Regions from separate parts of the Streptomyces sp. NPDC001492 genome, predicted to be linked through region 1. Evidence: riboswitches for the same ligand, from Rfam matches in the RefSeq annotation. Region 1 holds a riboswitch; each other region holds the start of a gene.
The links. Region 1 has a riboswitch for cyclic di-AMP ahead of ACWC1K_RS05335 (M23 family metallopeptidase). Riboswitches for the same ligand answer to the same signal wherever they lie in the genome.
Positions count from the first base shown of each region.

Region 2: another riboswitch for cyclic di-AMP. It lies ahead of ACWC1K_RS22180 (M23 family metallopeptidase); the one in region 1 lies ahead of ACWC1K_RS05335 (M23 family metallopeptidase).
Region 3: another riboswitch for cyclic di-AMP. It lies ahead of ACWC1K_RS13890 (C40 family peptidase); the one in region 1 lies ahead of ACWC1K_RS05335 (M23 family metallopeptidase).
Region 4: another riboswitch for cyclic di-AMP. It lies ahead of ACWC1K_RS26685 (C40 family peptidase); the one in region 1 lies ahead of ACWC1K_RS05335 (M23 family metallopeptidase).

Region 1 covers NZ_JBSFHW010000003.1:256,468-261,489, forward strand. The annotation lists gene ACWC1K_RS05320 (Glu/Leu/Phe/Val dehydrogenase dimerization domain-containing protein) at 1-391, shown strand, start outside; gene ACWC1K_RS05325 (TetR/AcrR family transcriptional regulator) at 499-1,119, shown strand; gene ACWC1K_RS05330 (SGNH/GDSL hydrolase family protein) at 1,242-2,027, opposite strand; gene ACWC1K_RS05335 (M23 family metallopeptidase) at 2,281-3,174, opposite strand; cyclic di-AMP (ydaO/yuaA leader) riboswitch at 3,179-3,337, opposite strand; gene ACWC1K_RS05340 (alpha-galactosidase) at 3,654-5,022, opposite strand, start outside.
Region 2 covers NZ_JBSFHW010000017.1:50,201-55,222, forward strand. The annotation lists gene ACWC1K_RS22175 (GntR family transcriptional regulator) at 135-827, opposite strand; gene ACWC1K_RS22180 (M23 family metallopeptidase) at 1,016-1,780, opposite strand; cyclic di-AMP (ydaO/yuaA leader) riboswitch at 1,793-1,957, opposite strand; gene ACWC1K_RS22185 (M16 family metallopeptidase) at 2,161-3,549, opposite strand; gene ACWC1K_RS22190 (M16 family metallopeptidase) at 3,546-4,943, opposite strand.
Region 3 covers NZ_JBSFHW010000009.1:20,910-25,931, reverse strand. The annotation lists gene ACWC1K_RS13905 (hypothetical protein) at 1-223, opposite strand, end outside; gene ACWC1K_RS13900 (LysR family substrate-binding domain-containing protein) at 409-1,182, opposite strand; gene ACWC1K_RS13895 (DUF5997 family protein) at 1,241-1,645, shown strand; cyclic di-AMP (ydaO/yuaA leader) riboswitch at 1,837-2,011, shown strand; gene ACWC1K_RS13890 (C40 family peptidase) at 2,068-3,630, shown strand; partial or broken gene ACWC1K_RS13885 (3-oxoacyl-ACP reductase) at 3,714-3,818, shown strand; gene ACWC1K_RS13880 (LuxR C-terminal-related transcriptional regulator) at 4,052-4,834, shown strand; partial or broken gene ACWC1K_RS13875 (DinB family protein) at 4,838-5,022, opposite strand, start outside.
Region 4 covers NZ_JBSFHW010000022.1:44,409-49,430, reverse strand. The annotation lists gene ACWC1K_RS26695 (ATP-dependent Clp protease proteolytic subunit) at 63-698, shown strand; gene ACWC1K_RS26690 (hypothetical protein) at 706-1,014, shown strand; cyclic di-AMP (ydaO/yuaA leader) riboswitch at 1,428-1,561, shown strand; gene ACWC1K_RS26685 (C40 family peptidase) at 1,565-2,038, shown strand; gene ACWC1K_RS26680 (hypothetical protein) at 2,094-2,300, shown strand; gene ACWC1K_RS26675 (hypothetical protein) at 2,356-2,970, opposite strand; gene ACWC1K_RS26670 (transposase) at 2,916-3,323, opposite strand; gene ACWC1K_RS26665 (RNA-guided endonuclease InsQ/TnpB family protein) at 3,320-3,919, opposite strand; gene ACWC1K_RS26660 (tetratricopeptide repeat protein) at 4,367-5,022, opposite strand, start outside.

The sequences.
Region 1 (5,022 bases):
GGCCGAGGCGGAGGTGCTCGTGCCCGCGGCGGTCTCGTACGCGATCGACACCGCCGACCAGGAGCGGATCACCGCCCGGTGGATCGTCGAGGCGGCCAACATGCCCGTACGGCCCGCGGCGGAGGAGCTGCTGGCCGCGCGCGGGGTGACCGTGCTGCCGGACGTGGTCGTCAACTCCGGGACCAACGCCTGGTGGTGGTGGACCCTGTTCGGCGACATCGGCGCGGACGCGGAGGAGGCGTTCGCCCACACCCGCCGCTCGATGCGCGCCCTGACCGAGCGGATGCTGGCCCGCGCGGAGTCCGACGGGACCACCCCGCGGGCCGCCGCGCACGCCATCGTCGCGGACCGGCTGCCGGTGATCGCGGAACGCTTCGGCTGGTACCGGTGACGACGGTCCGGGCCGGGCAGGGGTACGGCCGCGGCGCGCACCCTCCGGAACCCGCCAAGTGACGACCTCACCCGGCGCCGTCAGCGGCGACGGAATAGGGTGACCGCGTGGCGAGAGTGCGGTTGAGTGTGGCCGAGCGGCGCGAGGAGTTGCTGCGGGCCGCCATCGGGCAGATCGAGGCGCGGGGTGTGGCGGCGGTCAGGATCGCCGACGTGGCCTCGGCGCTCGGCGTGAGCAACGCGCTGGTGCTGTACCACTTCTCGACCAAGGAGAAGCTGGTCGCCGCCGCCTTCACCTTCGCGGCCGAGGACGACCTCGCGCAGCTGCGCCGGCTTCTCGGCCGCCGTACGACGGCGCTGCGGCGGCTGCGGTCGGCGGTGCGCTGGTACGCGCCGACGGGCCAGGCCAAGGGCTGGCGGCTGTGGATCGAGGGCTGGGCGGCGGCGCTGCGCGAGCCCGCGCTGCGGGAGGTCACGCGCGACCTCGACACACAGTGGAAGGCGGCGATCGCCGAGGTCGTCGCGGAGGGCGTGGCCTCGGGCGAGTTCGACTGCCCGGACCCGCACGGCGCGGCTCTGCGGCTGACCGCCCTGCTGGACGGGCTCGCCGTACAGCTGACCTCGTACGCCGGTGCGGTGTCGCGGGCACGGGCCCAGGAGTGGGTGGACGAGGCGCTGGCCCGGGAACTGGGGCTGGAGCGGGCGATGTTGACGGCTTCGGAGCACTGAGCCCCCGCACTCGGCGGGGGCTCGTGCCACCGGGCCGCTTCACCGCCCGTCGCGGCGAGGGCCGTTCTCAAGCCATCCGGAGCGCCTCGCCCAGCACGGATTCGGACGACCCCGGGCAGCCCTCAGGCCACCGAAGCGATCCGCATCTTGATGTCGTCCGGCGACAGTGCGCCCTTCGCCGTGACATGGTCCCCGGACGACTCGCCGCGCAGCCGTCGGCCGATCCACGGCACCAGGTACTCACGCGCCCAGTGCACGTCGTCCCGTCGCACCTCGAGGGTGCCGCGCGGCGGGAGCGGCGGCCAGGGCTGGTCGGGGTCGGCCGGCACCTCGAGACCGAGGACCTGCCCGGCGCGCAGCGCCACGCGCGTGTGCCCCTCGGGTGAGAGGTGGAGACGGTCGCCGTCCCATGCCCTGCGGTCCTGCACGGTCTTCAGGGACCACAGGTCGAGCACGGGACAGCCGTACCGGTCGGCGATGGCCCGGACATGACCGTTGTAGGTGGCGATCTTGCCGCGCAGGTGCTTGAGCACGGGGACGCCACGGGTGTCGAAGCCGGTGGTCACCATGACGGTGCCGGCGACTTCGGTGAGCCTGGCCACCGCCCGCTCGAAACGCTCGGCGACCTCGTCGGGGTCGGTGCCGGGACGGATGATGTCGTTGCCGCCCGCACAGAAGGAGACCAGGTCCGGCGCCAGTTCGACGGCCTGCGGTACCTGGTCCTCCACGATCTGGTCGAGCAGTTTGCCGCGCACGGCGAGGTTCGCGTAACTGAAGTCGCCCTCGGGTCGCCGGTCCGCGAGAAGTACCGCGAACCGGTCGGCCCAGCCGACGAACGCACCGTCGGGGCCGGGGTCGCCGACGCCCTCGGTGAAGCTGTCCCCCACCGCAACGTACGACCCGATCACTGATCTGCTGTCACTCTTCGAATCGTCTGTCACATCGACCATGATTCACCTTCGAATGTGACCTACGCGACCGTAGGAAAGGGTTGACGCGCGGTGAGATAAGCCACTTCTAAAGTGTTCACCAAGCCCGGAATAACCCTCCTACCAGGGCTGTTGAGGCGTCAGCGATGGTGCGGGGACACACCGAAGGCCGGACCCGGGGATCGAGGTCCGGCCTTCGGCAGCGTGTCGGGCAGGTGATTGCGGGGGGATGTCAGCCGACGCCGACGCCCTTCGAGCGGAGGTAGGCGACCGGGTCCACGTCGGAGCCGTAGTCGGGCGTGGTGCGGATCTCGAAGTGCAGGTGCGGGCCGGTCACATTGCCGGTCGCGCCGGAGAGGCCGAGCTGCTGGCCCTCGGTCACGGTCTGGCCGGCCGAGACGGAGATCTGGGACATGTGGCCGTACTGGGCGTAGTAGCCGTCGGCGAGCCTGACGACGACCTGGTTGCCGTAGGCACCGCCCCAGCCCGCGGAGACGACCGTGCCCGCGCCTACGGACTTGATGGAGGTGCCGGTCGGGACGACGAAGTCGACGCCGGTGTGGTAGCCGCTGGACCACATGCTGCCGGCCACGTGGTAGCCGGTGCCGATGGTGCCGCCGATCACCGGGAGGGTGAAGCCGGTGGGTGCGGACTCGGAGGCCTTGGTGGCGGTCGCCCTGGAGGACGACGTCTTCGAGGCGGACGAGGACGACGACTTGGCGGTGTCCCTCGCGGCCTTCCGGCCGATCGTCAGCTTCAGGCCCGGATGGATCAGCGACGGGTCGTCGCCGACGGCCCTGCGGTTGTCCGAGTAGAGCCTGTGCCAGCCGCCGGCGACATGATGCTCGTCGGCGATCTTCGAGAGGTAGTCGCCGGCCCGCACCGAATAGGTCCGCACACCCGCATGGCCGGCGGCACTCTTCTGGGTCGCCTTCTTCTCGGCGGCCGGAAGGGACTGCGCGGCCTTTTCGGAAACCGCCCGAGGAGCGGACTGAGTGGTGGCGGCATGGGCGCCGGTGGCCCCCATGAGCGGGAGAGCGAGTGCGGCGCCACCGGTTCCGGCGACGGCGATGGAACGAGTGAAGCGCTGGGGCTTCGGGCGACGGTGCTTACCCTTCGCGGGCATGACGAATTCCTCTCCGGCGCCTGCGAGGTGAGCTGTCGGGTTCGGGCTGGAGATGCCCGGCCGCGTATGCGACGCGGCTTTACCCCTAGCCGTTCCGGAGACCGGAACAGGCGGTTGTACCTGTGGGTCCCCCGCTCCTGCCGTTCACGGGTGAGTTTTGCGGGCACCGGGCGGCGGCAGGATTGGGCGTCCGTCCGGATTGGTGGCGAACGTAAGCGACCACGACGCAAAGGAACAAGTGCCGGTTCCCCGTGAATGCGTTTTTATTGATCCCTTGAGAGAAAACGCGGTGACCCTGCGTGAATTCCGGGGTGATCGTCTCCGTCAAACAGCCTTGTTGCCCATATGAATTACGTGAACATGACGCGCCACGCACCGTCACGGATATGACGCTCCTCACGTGCCCCTGCTCCAGGATCCCCTATGCGGGAGCGAGTTGGAATGAAGAGGAAGAAGGAGCGCCAAACCGGACAGAAGGCTCAGATGCGCCGCAGACGGAAAACTGCCGCGTCGAGGTCGCCACGCAATCCGGTCCGCAGGCCGTGATGCAGCAATACGGCACCGCTATGGATTTCGCCCGTTTCGGGGCATTCATACGATGCCGTCGGGTCGAGCCCCCGCAGTCGCAGCGCCGGTACGGGCTCTCCGTGGCTCTGCGCCTGAAGCCAGGCGAGGACGACCGCCTCGTCCCCGCGCACGTACTGCACCGCGCTCAGCCCGCCCCGCGGGGGCCGCAGCCGGTAGAGGTCGCCGTGCTGCACCAGCGGCCGGATCCCCTTGTAGAGCGCCACCCACTCGCCGGCCTCGGCGAGCTCCTCCTCGGTCCACCGGGTGAGGTCCCCGCCGACCCCGAGCACGCCGGCCATGGAGCTCACAAACCGGAAGCGCAGTGAGCTGACCCGGCCGTTGAGCTGGGTGTTCGGGCTGTCGGTGACCCAGGCGGCCATCACCCGCGCCGGGTGGATCTGACTGAAGCCGTGCTGGATGGCGAGCCGGTCGAGCGGATCGGTGTTGTCGGAGGTCCACACCTGGTCCGTACGGCTCATGATCCCGAGGTCGATCCGTCCGCCCCCGCCCGAGCAGGACTCGAAGGCCACACCGGGGTGGGCCGCCCGCAGCCGGTCCAACAGGGCGTACAGGCCCCGGACATGATCGACCCAGAGGCGCTGCGGGTAGGACTCGCCGGGCCAGCCCGCGTCGGTGAAGCAGCGGTTGAAGTCCCACTTCACATAGTCGATGGGGGCACTGGACAGGAGCGCGTCGAGCTGCTGCCAGAGATACTCCTGGACATCCTCGCGGGCCAGGTTCAGCACCAGCTGATTGCGGAATTCCGTCCGCTCTCGTCCCGGTTGGAACTGCACCCAGTCGGGGTGGGCGCGGTAGAGCTCGCTGTCCGGGTTGACCATCTCGGGTTCGACCCAGATGCCGAACTGCATGCCGAGGGCGTGCACATAGTCCGCGAGAGGCGTGAGGCCCTTCGGGAAGCGGTCCCGGTTGACCGTCCAGTCGCCGAGTCCCGCGCGGTCGCTGGTGCGCTTGCCGAACCAGCCGTCGTCGACCACGAACAGCTCGACGCCGATGGCCGCGGCCCGCCGCGCGAGGGCCCCCTGCTGCTCCTCGGAGATGTCGAACTCGGTGGCCTCCCAGGAGTTGAACAGCACCGGCCGGTCCTGGTCGGCGTCCGGGATGACGTACGCACGCTGGTAGGCGTGCCAGGCGCGGCTCGCGCCGCCGAAGCCGCCGTCGCTCCACAGACCGGCGAAGACGGGGGTGGTGTACGACTCGCCCGGCTCCAGGCGCAGCAGCCCGGAGTCGTCGTAACCGGCGCCGCCGGTGATCTGCACGCGC
Region 2 (5,022 bases), on a different contig from region 1:
GCACCACAGAAGGGCTCGTCCGAATTGCCGGGCGAGCCCTTCGCATTTCCCGCACCTAGGTGGTGCAATTTCCGGTCGCGGGCAGCAGAAATAATGCCCCGCGAATTGTTCTCTCTTTGTATACGGCGCCCGTGTTAATGCCGCAGGCCCGACATGTTTACGGCATGTTGCGAGTTCCTCACACCGTTCGCCCGCTCCGGGCCGCCGAACCGCAGCCGGTGCACCGCGCTCGAGCGCTCGGTATGCAGGGTGGTCACCGCCCGCGCGCGCTCGCTGTCGCCACGGGCCACGGCGTCGACGATCGCGCCGTGCTCCGCCCAGGACTCCACGGGGTTGGCGGGTGCCTCCACGGCGTACATCCAGGCGATCTTGTGGCGCAGCTGGGTCAGCATCGACGCCAGCGCGGGGCTGCCGGAGGCCTGGGCGAGCGTCTCGTGGAACCAGCCTCCCAGGGAGCGCAGATCCTCACTGTTGCCCCTCCTGGCCCGCTCCTGGCCCAGTCTGACCAGGCCGCGCAGCACCTTGAGATGGGCGTCGGTGCGCCGCTGGGCGGCCCGGGAGGCGCCGAGCGGCTCCAGGAGCATGCGCATCTCCAGCAGGTCGGCGGCCTCCTGCTCGGTCGGTTCCGCGACGCACGCGCCCGCGTGCCGCCGGGTCACCACGAAGCCCTCGGCCTCCAGGGTGCGCAGGGCCTCGCGCACGGGGACACGCGAGACTCCGTAGCGGCGCGCGAGGAGTTCCTCGGTGAGCCGGCTGCCACGCTCGTAGACACCGGCGACGATGTCGTCCCGGATCGCCGTGCACACCGAGTGCGCCGGAATACGCATGACCGACCTCCGACTTAATCCCCGTGAAACGTCGATGATTGACGTGTATCGGTGACTCTATTGCACGGAGCCGGAATTTCCGACGGCGGGCCGGAATCCATGGATATTTTTTGGACAGCGGGGCGGCAGAAACACCGAAAGCCCCGGCTCGGGAGCCGGGGCCTCAAGAGGGGTCTTGCGACCTGTCGTCAGACGTTCACGCCGTGCGAGCGCAGGTAGGCGACGGGGTCGATGTCCGAGCCGTACTCGGGGGTCGTACGGGCCTCGAAGTGCAGATGCGGTCCGGTGGTGTTGCCGGTCGCGCCGGAGAGGCCTATCTGCTGGCCCGGGGTGACCGTCTGGCCCACCGAGACGCCTATGGACGACAGATGGCCGTACTGGGTGTACGTGCCGTCCTGCATCTTGATCACGATCTGGTTGCCGTAGGCGCCGCCCCAGCCCGTCTGGACGACGGTGCCGGAGCCGACCGCGTGGACGGCCGTGCCGCTCGCGGCGTGGAAGTCGATGCCGGTGTGGCTGCCGGAGGACCACAGGGAGCTGCTGGCCCGGTAGCCGGTGGAGACGTACGAGTTCGAGATCGGCGCCACGAAGGTGTTGAGGCGCTTGCGCTCGGCCTCGCGCGCGGCGCGCTCCTTGGCCTCGCGCTCCTGCTTGGCCTTGGCGGCGGCCTTCTGGCGTGCCGCCTCCTGGGCCGCCTTCTTGAGCGCGGCCTCCTCGGCGGCCTGCTTCTGGGCGTCGGCCTGGGCGTCGATCCTGTCGGCGATCGTGTCGCCGATGGCGATGACGGGGGTGAGGCCGGTCTGCTCGACGGAGGTGTCGGCGGCGAGCGCGGGGGCTGCCAGGGTGCCGATGACGCCGGTGGTGGCGAGGGCCGCGACCCCGGCGGCGCGGGTGGTGGTGCGGTGCATCCGTGTGGGGCGACGGTGCTTCCCGGTGGCGCGCGTGAACGCCATGTGGTGGCTGGTCCTTTCCTTCCCTCTCGCCTACCGGGTTAGCTGACGGGTTCGGAGCAGGAAGGTCTCCTACGGACCCCCTCGCTGCACGCGCGGGCGTCCGATTCACCCCAGGGACTGCGGTGGGTCCCCGGCTCCCCTGGCTCGCGCCGTACGGGGACTCGGCGATGGCTGTCCGGTGCCGCGGGTGCGGCGCGGTGCCTGACGGACAGCCCGGAAGACGCTAAGCGGGAGCACTTTCAATCCCCAAACGGATCACGCCTTTTGTAGCGCATGCCACAGGGCAGACAGGCAACCTCTCCCGCAATCCGGACATTAGGGGGCCCTGGTGACGCATCAGTCACCAGGGCCCCTACGCGCGCGTGCCGCTGAGGCAGCCTCTACTCGGCTGTCACGACGGTGACTTCGCCGATCCCGAGGGCCTCGACGGGCTCCTTGATCTGGGCCGCGTCACCGACGAGAACCGTCACCAGACGGTCCACCGGGAAGGCGTTCACGGCCGCCGCGGTGGCCTCCACGGTGCCGGTCTCGGCGAGCTGCCGGTACAGCGTCGCCTGGTAGTTGTCGGGCAGGTGCTGCTCGACCTGGTCGGCCAGCGTGCTGGCCACGGCCGCCGCGGTCTCGTACTTCAGCGGAGCCACACCGACGAGGTTCTGTACGGCGACGTCTCGCTCGGCGTCGGTGAGCCCGCCCTCGGCGAGCGTGCGCAGCACCGTCCACAGGTCCTGGAGCGCCGGGCCGGTGTTCGGGGTGTCGACGGAGCCGCTGATGGCGAGCATCGCGGCACCGGAGCCGTCCGGGGCGGACCTGAGGACCTGGCTGAACGCGCGCACACCGTAGGTGTAGCCCTTCTCCTCGCGCAGGACGCGGTCCAGGCGGGAGGTGAGGGTGCCACCGAGGCAGTACGTGCCGAGCACCTGGGCGGGCCACACGCGGTCGTGCCGGTCGGCGCCGACGCGGCCGATGAGCAACTGCGTCTGTACGGCGCCCGGACGGTCGACGATGATCACGCGCCCGGTGTCGTCGGCGGTCACCGGCGGCACGGGGCGGGGTTCGGCCTTGGTGCCCGTCCAGGCTCCCAGGGTGTCGCCGAGCAGGGCGTCCAGCTCGATGCCGGAGAGGTCGCCGACGACCACCGCGGTGGCGGTGGCGGGCCGGACATGGCGGTCGTAGAAGGCGCGTACGGCCGCCGCGTCGATCTTCTCGACCGTCTCCTCGGTGCCCTGGCGCGGGCGCGACATGCGCGAGGTCGCCGGGAACAGCTCCTTGGAGAGCTCCTTGGCGGCACGGCGCGAGGGGTTGGCCAGCTCGTGCGGGATCTCGTCCAGGCGGTTGCGGACCAGCCGCTCGACCTCGCTGTCGGCGAACGCGGGCGCCCTGAGGGCGTCGGCGAGCAGACCGAGCGCCTTGGCGAGACGGGAGGCCGGGACCTCCAGGCTCAGTCGTACGCCCGGGTGGTCGGCGTGCGAGTCGAGGGTGGCTCCGCAGCGCTCCAGCTCGGCGGCGAACTCCTCGGCGGAGTGCTTGTCGGTGCCCTCGGAGAAGGCCCGCGCCATGATCGTGGCGACGCCTTCGAAACCGGCCGGCTCGGCCTCCAGGGGCGCCTCGAGGAGCACCTCGACGGCGACGACCTGCTGGCCGGGGCGGTGGCAGCGCAGGACGGTCAGGCCGTTGTCGAGCGCGCCGCGCTCGGGGGACGGGAACGCCCACGGCTTGGCCTCGCCCGCCCGGGGCTGCGGGTGGAACTGCATCGTGGCGAGCTCGGTCACTTGGCCGCCTCCTCGTTCTGGTCGGTGGCTTCCACCGTGGCTTCGGACTCGGGGTCTTCGGGGAAGTCCTCGTCCTGGGTGTGCTCCGCGGACTCGGGCGAGAGCGGCTCGTAGACGAGCACCGCGCGGTTGTCGGGCCGCAGGCGTGCCTTGGCGACCTCCTGGACCTCCTTGGCCGTCACCTCCAGGACGCGCTGGACGGCGGTGAGGGCGAGCTGCGGGTCGCCGAACAGGACGGCGAACCGGCACAGTTCGTCGGCGCGGCCCGCGACCGTGCCGAGCCGGTCCAGCCACTCGCGCTCCAGCTGGGCCTGGGCGCGCTCCATTTCCTCGGCCGTGGGGCCCTCGGCGGCGAACCGGGCGAGTTCCTCGTCGATGGCGGCCTCGATGACCGGCACCTCGACGTCACCGGAGGTCTTCACGTCCAGCCAGCCCAGGGAGGGCGCTCCGGCCAGCCGCAGCAGACCGAATCCGGCCGCGACGGCCGTACGGTCGCGCCGTACCAGCCGGTTGTAGAGGCGGGAGGACTCGCCGCCGCCGAGGACGGTGAGCGCCAGGTCGGCGGCGTCCGCCTCGCGCGTGCCGTCCTGCGGCAGCCGGTAGGCCGCCATCAGGGCGCGCGCCGGGACCTCCTCCTCGATGACCTCGCGCAGCTCCTCACCGATGATCTCGGGCAGCGTGCCGTCGCGGGGCTCCGGCTTCCCGTCGTGCGGGGCGATGGATCCGAAGTACTTCTCGACCCAGGCGAGCGTCTGCTCCGGGTCGATGTCGCCGACGATCGAGAGGACGGCGTTGTTGGGCGCGTAGTACGTGCGGAAGAACGCGCGCGCGTCCTCCAGGGTCGCCGCGTCCAGGTCGGCCATCGAGCCGATCGGCGTGTGGTGGTAGGGGTGGCCCTCCGGGTAGGCGAGGGCGGTCAGCCTCTCGAAGGCCGTGCCGTACGGCACGTTGTCGTAGCGCTGCCTGCGCTCGTTCTTGACGACGTCCCGCTGGTTCTCCATGGACTCGTCGTCGAGGGCGGCGAGCAGGGAGCCCATCCGGTCGGCCTCCAGCCAGAGGGCGAGCTCCAACTGGTGGGCGGGCATGGTCTCGAAGTAGTTGGTGCGCTCGAAGCTGGTGGTGCCGTTCAACGAGCCGCCGGCGCCCTGCACGAGCTCGAAGTGGCCGTTGCCCTTGACCTGTCCGGAGCCCTGGAACATCAGGTGCTCGAAAAGGTGAGCCAGGCCGGTACGTCCCTTGACTTCGTGGCGCGAGCCGACGTCGTACCAGAGGCACACCGCCGCGACCGGGGTCAGGTGATCCTCCGAGAGCACCACGCGCAGGCCGTTGGCCAGGCGGTGCTCGGTCGCTGTCAGGCCCCCGGTGCCTGCCTGGTCTGTGGCCGTGTGACCCATGGGCATGTACGTCCCTTCGCCTCGCGGATGCGGTGGTTCTAACCGCGGTTTTCCTGCCGGTCCTGCCACTGTATGCAAG
Region 3 (5,022 bases), on a different contig from region 1:
GCAGGGCCAGCCACAACGGCAGGTCGCCCCTGACGCCGCCGAGCAGCCGCACCACCACCGCACCGGCCGGCCGCTGTGCCAGGGCATGGAAGAAGATGACGCCGAAGGCGGCCAGGAACGCCAGGAACAGTGCGGGCAGCCCACGACGTCTGAGCTGCCGCACCGGATCGACGACGATGGCCTGCCACTCGCCGCGCAGCGTGCGCCCGACGAACGCCGCCACCCGCCACGGCCCACCGCGTGACGGACGGTATCCACGGCCGGCCGGGTCGTCCCACGGTCCGTGGGCAGGCAGCCGGTCCGCGGCGGCGCCCGCGCGCCGCACCCCCTTGCGAAGCAAAACTCCCCCGCCTCCCGTCCATCGCCCCACCGGATGGTCGGAACGGGGCGAGGCCACCCCGGGGGAGGCTAGGCCCGGCGGCGGGGCTTCCTTCGCTTGGCGCCCTGGGAGACGTCGGAACCGGCCCTCGGGTTGCGCCCCGCCGACTTCCCGGCCGTCTTCCCCGCTGCCGGCTTGCGCCGGGTACCGGCCGAGCCGCCCGCCTTGCCCTTCGTTTCCGGTGCCGGCGCCTTGCGGCCGCGGGAGCTGTTGACGGTGCGGCCGCGGACGATTCCGATGAAGTCCTCGACCAGGTCCGTGGTCGCCTCCTCGGGCCACGCCAGGGCGACGCTCGACTCGGGGGCGTCCACCAGCGGCCGGTACGTGAGGTCCTTGCGGTGGTACAGACGGGCCAGCGACTGGGGGACGACCAGGAGGCCGACGCCCGCCGCGACGAGTTCCATGGCGTCCTCGGTGGTGGCGGGGCGCTCGAAGGCGGGCTCGCCCGGCGGCCGGTCCCAGTCGAAGACGTCGTCGAGGGGGTGGAAGAGGACCTCGTCCGCGAGGTCCGCCACGGTCACCTCGTCCGCCGCCGTGATCACGTGGTCCTTGGGGACGACGACGACCGTCGTCTCGGTGTAGAGGGGGATCGCGCTGAAGAACGTACGGTCGACCGGCAGCCGTACGAGTCCCGCGTCGGCCCCGCCGGCCCGCAGCACGCCGGATGCCTCGGCGGCCGGTACGGCGAGGAGGCTCAGCGGGATGTCGGGCAGGCGCTCGTTCCAGATCCGCGCCCACTTGGCGGGCGTCGCCCCCGGGACGTACGCGAGCCGGAACGCCTGGGATTCCTCGGAGCCTGTCACCAGGCCAGGCTACCGGCCGTGGTCGGAGGTCTCGAACACGCTCGATACCCTGGAGGGCATGAACTCGCACCAGAGCACCCAGACGATGAAGCCCGCGACCGCGGCGAAGAAGCTGGGTGTGTACCTCGATGCCACCCCCGCCGAGTTCCGGGAGGGTGTCGTCTCACGAGCCGAGCTCGACCAGCTCCAGGCCGAGCCACCCGAGTGGCTGCGCGAGCTGCGAGCGAACGGCCCGCACCCCCGTCCGGTGGTCGCGGCGAAGCTGGGTGTCTCCATCGCGGGTCTGGCCCGCGGCGGGATCACCGAGGCACTCACCACCGAGCAGATCGAGACCCTGAAGCAGGAACAGCCCGAGTGGCTGCAGAAGGAGCGCGCCACCCAGGCCGAGGTCCGCAAGGAGGCGGCGCGCATCAAGAAGCGCAACGCCGAGCGCGAGGAGCGCGGCGACGGTCCGCGGCCCTGACACGGCCTGTTCGCGACGGACGGTTGCCGTCCGGATCCACTGCGTGCACAACGCACGGATCTGACGGCCCGTCACGATGAAGGTCACAAAAGCGTATCGGACATTCCGGCCTTCAACCTTCACACGAGCCGCACAAGTTGGCTAGCGTGGCATCAGGCCGCACGAGTTCCTCCGGCGAACCCCGCCGGGACGCGCGGCCTCCGCCGAATCCGGTGCGCCCCCGTGGCAGCCGGAACCGGGGACCCAACCGAACCACGGGGTGAATCGGCCCAACTGCCCGCCCGGGCAGGGGCCGTAGGGCATGCCTTCCGGAACCGACCGCCCGAACCCGACAGCTAACTCGGTAGGCGGAGTACGGAAGGAGTACGGCTCCCATGGCGCCGGATCGACCATCGCGCACCGGAGGCATCGGCCTTCCCGGTATGCGCAATTCCGCTCTCGCGACCGCCGCCCTCACCTCGGTGGCGCTGTTCTCGCAGACCGCCGACGCCGCACCGACCACGGGTGACGAGGGCCCCAGCCGCGAGGCCGTCCGGCAGCGGGTGAGCAGCCTCTACGACCAGGCCGAGTCCGACACCGGCAACTTCAACTTCACCCGCGCCCAGTTGATGGGAGCACGGCCGCCCGCCGCCCCGCCCCGCGACCGCGGCCGCTCGGATCCGGCACTCGACTCGGTGTCCCGGCGGTGGTTCGAGGGAGCGCGTGCGTCCCTGGGCCCGACGGTTCCCGCGGTGCTGCCGGCCGACCGTACGCCGGCCCGAGGGGCGGAGCCCCGGCCCGCGCGTCCGGCGGACAGCCGCAGCGCCGCCGATGGGCCGGGGGCGAGCGTCCGGCCCGTGGCCGAGCTGCCCTCCGCGGAGTCCCGCAGGCCGGTGGCCGAGCTGACCGCCGGCCCCACGGCCGCGCTGCCCGCCATTCCGCAGCCCCGCCAGGAGGCCGCTCCCGCCCTGCCCGCGGCGGCCCCCGAGTCGAAGCAGTCCTCCCTGCGCAGGTCCAAGGAGCAGAACCAGCGCAAGATCGCGGCGGCCAGCGAGCTGCTGTACCGGTACACCGCCCGGCAGACCTCCGCGCCGCGCCCGGCCGCCCAGGCCCTGCCGTCCCAGCAGCCCTGGCAGGACCAGGGGGACCAGACCCACCGGGCGAACGAGGAGGCGTGGCGGCTGCAGCAGCCGACGGTCCTCGACACGGGCGTGACCCCGGCCGTCGGGCAGCTCATGCAGCCGTCCGTGCTCGACACCGGCATGTACCCGACCGGTGAGCAGCTCATGCAGCCGTCCGTGCTCGACACCGGCGTACCCGCGGTCGAGGAGCGGATCATGCAGCCGTCCGTGCTCGACACGGGCGTCACCCCGGCCGCGGACTGGCGTGCGCAGCCTTCTGCGCTCGACACCGGCACACCCACGGCCGAGGAGTGGCGCACCCAGCCGTCCGTCCTCGACACCGGCGTCACCCCCGCCGCGGACTGGCGTGCGCAGCCTTCTGCGCTCGACACCGGCACACCCACGGCCGAGGAGTGGCGCACCCAGCCGTCCGTCCTCGACACCGGCGGCATACCCCAGGCCGGGGGTTGGACCATGCAGCCGTCCGTGCTCGAGACGGGCGTGCCCGCCGCCGGCAGCTCAGCCGTCACCAAGGCCGACAGGGCGATCGACTTCGCCCGTGCCCAGATCGGCAGGCCGTGCCTGTGGGGTGCGGTCGGGCCGGAGTCGTACGACAACGCCGGACTCACCCAGGCCGCCTGGCGGGCCGCCGGGGTCACCCTGCCACGCACCACCTACGAGCAGGCGAGCGCCGGCACGGTGATTCCCCTCGCCGAGAGCCGCCCCGGAGACCTGATCTTCTTCAACGACAACTTCAGCCACGTCGGCATCTGCACCGGCAACGGCCTGATGATTCACGCGCCCGGCCCGGGCGCGGTCATCCGCGAGGACTCGGTCCACTACGCCGGTGAAGCCGCGGTCCGTATCGCCGTACGTCCCGCGTGAGGTCAGGAACGCCGGTCGGGGCGTGACACCGACAGCTCGATCAACAGCGAGGCCGCCGACGGAAGTCGGCGGCCTCCTTGTTGTTCCTCACACGTACGGAGATTCCGGTGGACGGGGGCCTCACCCCGCACGGTGGCGTCAAGTCGATCTCGGATGCGATGCGTGCGAACCCGCCCGTGCCGGAGTGAGCCGTGCGGGGCCGCCGGTCCCCCGCGCCGGCGGCCCCGCACGGCGTGGGGGACCGATGGCCGCCCCAGGCCCTGTCGCCGGGACTCCCCCGCTGCGGCTGCCGTGGCGCCGATGTGCTGGAGTGTCCGAGAACGTCGTTGTTGCTCGAGGGTGCTCGCATGCAGTGTCGGGCAGCGGACGGCGTCGCCGGTATGGGTACAACTGCGTACGCGGCGCACGAGCGGAGAAGAACGTGGCACAGGTGCCGGGCGGGGCCCACGAACGCATGCTGTCGGTGGCCGTCGCCGCCCTCAACGAGCGCGAGCCGGATCGGCTGTGGCCGCTGCTGGCGAGCGCCCTGCCCGGCCTGTGCGGCGGCGAGACCCTGATCTACAAGCTCGACGACTGGAACGAGGCCCGGGGCACGGTCGGCATGCCGTCCGAGGTCGCCGTCGCGTTCGACGGGCTCGGCAAGGAGGATCTGGGCCTGCTGCGGGCGGGTTTTCCGTTCGCGGACCACTACGCGGCCGGGCCGGACCGGACTCCCCGCACGGCGCGCGAGGCGGCCGGTGCCGCATGGTCCGCGAGCCCGACCGCGCGGCTGATCGGCGACATCATGGACGCGGACCACGTGCTGGCCGTACCCCTGCCGCAGACGACGACGCCGATCACGGGTTGCATGATCTACCGCTCCGGTACGGACTTCACCGACGACCACGTCCGCGTGGCCCGGCAGTTGCAGCCGCTGCTGGCGGCGGTGGAGCAGCAGCGGCAGCTCCTGGAGCGCTGGCAGCGGACGGCGGCCCCGGACACCGCCGACGGACCGGCCGCGGACTGCCCGCTCACCCCCCGGGAGACGACCGTCCTGCTGCTGCTCACGGACGCGCTGACGGCGGCCGCGATCGGCCGGCGGCTCGGCATCTCGGACCGTACGGTCCACAAGCACGTCGAGAAGATCTACCGCAAGCTGGGCACCCGCGACCGCATCAGCACGGTCCTGCGGGCGCAGCAGCTCGGGTTGGTGCCCACGCCGTGACCCCAGGTCGCGCAGCAGGGCGATCTCGGCCCCGTGGTGCAGGACCTCCTGGTTGACCCACCACACGATGTCGGCGAAACGCTCTTCCGCGTCGCTGCCGTGCGGATACATGCAGTGGCCGACCGTGTCGAGTGCCGCGTCCCCGCTGACGAGGTAGTCGTCCCGGCTGAGGCTGTGGCCGCCTGCCG
Region 4 (5,022 bases), on a different contig from region 1:
CCCCCATCATAACGTCATGTACGTCCTGTACATTTTTTACAGACGCAGAAGGAGGGGTACCGATGACCCGACCGTCCGCCCGTTACGTCCTGCCCGAGTTCACCGAGCGCACCAGCTCCGGCACCAAGACGATGGATCCGTACTCCAAGCTCCTGGAGGAGCGGATCGTCTTTCTCGGGACGCCGATCGACGACACCTCGGCGAACGATGTGATGGCCCAGTTCATGCATCTCGAGTACCAGAACCCGGACCAGGACATCTCGCTCTACATCAACTCCCCGGGCGGCTCGTTCACCGCCATGTCGGCGATCTACGACACGATGCAGTACGTCGGCTGCGACGTGGAGACGATCTGTCTCGGGCAGGCCGGCTCGTCCGCCGCGGTGCTGCTGGGGGCGGGCACGCCGGGCAAGCGGTTCGCGCTGCCGGGGGCACGCGTGGTGATCCATCAGCCGCTCCTGGCCGAGCCCATCGAGGGACAGACCAGCGATCTGGCCATCCAGGCCGAGGAGTTGGGCCGGATGCGGGCCCGGCTGGAGGAGATGCTCGTACGGCACACGGGACGCAGCCCGGAGCAGGTCGCCGCGGACATCGAGCGGGACAAGATCCTGAACGCCCAGGAAGCCGTGGAATACGGCCTGGTGGACCGGATCATCCCCAGCCGCAAGGCCACCCTCGCCCCGCCCACCGGGCGGTGAGCGGCCGGTGCTCCCACCCGAACTCCCGCCGCTGCCCGCCCTCACGCGCGCCGAGGGCGAGTTGATCGACCGTTACCTCGACGTGGTCGACCTGCTCGGCCGCATCAACCCCGCGCAGCACGGCGACACGTATCGCGGGCTGCGGGCCGCGCAGGCGCTGGTGAGCAAGGCGGCCCAGCTGCGCGACGCCCTGGCTCTGATGCACCAGCGGGGCGAGACCGAACTGCACGCCCCGACGCTGGGGCGCGCCCTGCGGGTGCTCGACGGGGAGCGGCGGACCGCCCGGGTCACGGTGCCGCCACCGCCCCACAGTTGACGCACGTGACCGGTCTGGACCTTCCACCCCTCGGCGAAGCGTCCGGACCGGAGTTCAAACGGACCAAACGAGGTACCCCCATTCGGCGTAGTCGCGGCTCCTTTTTCGCGACCGTCAGGGTTGCGCAACGCGCCTGCCGCAAGGCCGGAATGTGATGCTCCGGTGCTGGTCCGGGCCTCCTCGGGGGTCTCAACGCCCCCTCGAACGCAGGGGTGTCCACCCGAACGGGTGAGTGGTGAGTAACGACACAAACCCCCGGTTCCATTGGGATTTTCGGACTTGTATGGGTGAAGATCCCTGTCTGACGACAAGCCCCCGCCGCAGCGGCGGGGCGATCCGGGCGGACGCCGAGTCCTGCCGCCGCCCGGATGACCGGTCGACAGGAGTGGATCGGCAGGAGTGGAGGACCCAAGCAAGACGGGTCGCCGGAACGGTCACGCCATGACCGGGTCGAGCAGCCCTTGGGGTGAAGCCGCGTCAGCGGCCGGGCAACTTCGCCAGCCCGAATCCGACAGGTCATCCTTCACAGGCGGCTGACGAAGGGTTGCGCATGACTGCGCTCAATCGTGTCCCGTCGCTGATGGTCCGGGCCGGTACGGCCTCGGCCCTCACCATCGCCGCAGTGGGCGGCTCCATCGTGGTCCCGGGCGTCGCCTCCGACGCCTCGGCAGCCACCATGGCGACGAAGGCACTCCAGATCGCGGCTTCCAAAAAGGGTTCCCCGTACAAGTGGGGCGCCAGCGGACCGCGCCGGTTCGACTGCTCAGGGCTCACGCTGTACTCGTTCAAGAAGGCGGGCAAGAAGCTGCCCCGTACAGCGGCCCAGCAGTACAACAAGACCCAGCACATCTCCGCGAAGAGCCGGAAGGCCGGAGACCTTGTGTTCTTCCACTCGGGCTCCAACGTCTACCACGTGGGCATCTACGCCGGGAAGGGGAAGATCTGGCACGCCCCGAAGACCGGGGACGTCGTGAAGCTGCAGAAGATCTGGACCTCCAGGGTCTGGTACGGCCGGGTCAGCTGACTCTCCCGCGGGGGCGACGGCAACCTGACGAGCCGTCGCCCCCGCGGGGCATGACGTGACATCAGAGGGCCGGCAGCGCTTCGAGGAGAAGCACCGCCCCCAGGGCCGCCGGCGCGACGTCAAGGTGATGCGGTCATCCGAAGGCATCGACCCAGACGACGACCTCTTCGAGCCCCAGTACGTCAGCATCGAGTACGACGACGAGGCCTTCTACGACGCGATGAACAACAGTGACGACGGGCCCGAGGAAGACGACGAATGACCCCGGACCGCCCTCGGTCCCCCGTGCCGTAGCCAGGCCATGCCCAACAACGGCGTTACGCCGATGCGGCGCCGGACGCGTCCACAGGAGGCGGCAGGGTGCGCAGGCGCTCGCGGAGATCGGCCACATACTCGGCGGGGCGGGCGGCGAGCAGGCCCTCCAGCCGCTGCAGCCGGGTGCGGGCGGTGGCGCGCAGGCGGCTCGGCGGCACCCGGTCGATGACGTCCAGGGCGCGCTGAGCGGCGTCGGACGGCTGGTCGGAGGCCTCACCCTGGGCAAGAACGAGGGTGGCGGCGGCCCATCCGGGGCTGCCGGTGGTGCAGGCGGCCGCGGAGGCCTCGGCGCGGGCGCGGGCCTGCTCGGTGCGGCCCAGCGTGAGGTGCGCTTCGGCCTGGTGCAGGGCGAGTTCGGGTTCGTCGAAGCCGAAACGCCCGGGTGCTTGGCCTGCCGGGTCGGCTTCGAGTTCGGTCAAGGCCACGTCGAGGGCGGCGGCCGCCTCCTGGTCGCGGCCCTGCTGAGCGAGGGTCGGCAGCAGCGCCCAGGCGTGGAGCTGGGCACGGATCAGACCGGCGGGGCCTGCTGCCGCGCCGCGCTCGGCGTACGCGTACGCGGCGGTCAGGGACCCGTGTACCGAGCCGCGCTGGTGAGGGCCAGTTCGAGCTTGTGCCATCCCTTGTCGAGGATGGCCCGGTTCAAGCCGCGTTTCTGGGCCACGCGTCGGCCTGGCTCGGCGATCGTGCCGGACGCCGACTTCGACATGGCGCGCGTCTTGAGGTCTTCCAGGACCACCAGCGCGTTGCGAGACGTGAAGCGATTCGCCAGGTGGGCGCAGAAGTCCGCCCGCCGGTCGATGGCTCGCCCCATGATCCGGTTCATCGCCGCGACCGTCTTACGCCGGTTCGCGCTCCCCTTCTTCTGGCGCGCGAGCCGCTGCTGAAGCCTGCGGTAGCGGGTCTTCTCGCCCGCAGTGATGAACGGCCGGTCATGGAAGTGACCAGCGCTGGTCGTCACCGCGACCCTCACGCCGCGTCTATGCCGACCGCAGTATCCGGCATCGCATGTGCAGCGGGCGCGGCCTGCTCGTCGTCCACGAGGAACGATACGAACCAGTGCGCGCCCTTGCGGCTTACAGTTGCCGACCGCACGGCCCCGCCGAGCTGACGAGACCAGCGGAAGCGCACCCATCCCAGCTTCGGCAACTTGACGCGGCCCCATTTGCGGCTGAGGCGTTCAACTTGGATCTGCTTGGCATCCGGGAACCGGAACGAGGGCGACCAGAGCGCCTTCGAACGCCAGCGGACCTTGAACGTGCCATGCCTTCGGCATGCTCGATCCACGTCCCTCAAGGCCTGCTGCAAGATGTGCGAGGGCGCAGCCTTCAACCAGTCATGCTCGCGTTTGGCGTCGGCCAACTCCGCGCATTGCGGCGCGAAGTTCATCCATCCGCCCCGATGCCGGTACTGACGCCGCTGATCAAGACCGGTGTTCCACACCGCCCGACAGATGTTGCCGAACTCCTCGCACAAAGCACCCTGATCTTCAGTGAGCGAAAGCCGGTACCTGCGGCCAGAGAGCACGGGAACACCCCCCTCGACGAAATTCACCATGGTGCGGGCCACTGACACCACAGCACACTCGGTCGCTACGCGATTCCGGCCCGCTGATGCGCTAGCCCCCGTAAGGACGGGGGCTAGCGCCCAAGAGCCCCAGCCAAATGGCCTTTCTGCCTTTCACGCTATCCCAGGCGCCGCCGCCCCGGCAGGGCGGAAACGCGGATTGCGGCAACCCGCAATACGGGCCCTGAACAGGCGCAATGACCTCTTGCTGGGCTGCGGGCGAGGCTGTGTGCATCCGGCCGGTGGCCTGGTCCTCGACGGCGGCGGCAACGTCGCCTCGGGCTCCGGCACCAAGCAGTCGACGTACGGCAGCAGCACCAATCTGCTGTGGACCTTCACGGTGCTGTGACGCCCGCGCCGGAGTGACCCGCTGCGGCGCGCTGCATGGGCTCGCGCCGCGGCGCCGTGTCGGTCCTCCCTGCCGGGCCGCAGCATGGGTCGCTTGCGTGCTCAGACGGTGGTGTCGTCGGCCGGGAGCGCCGTCAGCAGCGGGCGTGCGGCGTCCGGGGTGAGGCCGGCGGCCAGGGCCTTCTCGAGCCAGTAGCGGGCCTCGTCGGGGAGACCTTCGCCCTCGGCGATGCGACCCAGAAGCAGGAACAGGCCGGGCGGCAGGCCGACGGAGGGCGGGCCGTCGCCCGAGGGTGCCCGCCGTGCGGGCTCCTCGGGGGCGGACGAGGGCCGTACGTCCGGGGCGGGGGCGTCGCTCCTGCCCGGGGTGGTGGTGATCTCCCGCGGTCGGGTGTCCGAGCCCGCGGGCACGAGAGCCGGTCGCGAGGCGACGGGGGCGTCGCCGAGGGCGGTCAGGGCCAGGGTTCTGGCGTCCGGGTCGTCCGATGCGACCGCTTCGCGCAACCAGTGCTGTCCCTCGGCCGTGTATCCGTCCAGCATGGCCAACCGGCCCAGGATCACCAGAGCCTGGGGCCGGTGCTCCGGGTCGTCCGAGCGGGCCAGCGGAAGAAGCGTCTCGCGGGCCTCCGTGCGACGGCCGAGCCGGGCGAGTGCGCTGCCGAGGAGGCGGCGGGTCAGCGGCTCGATCGAGGGCGTGTCGGTGGCCAGTGCCCGCGTGAGGGTTTCACGGGCCTCTTCCAGGTCGTTCTCGGCGAGTT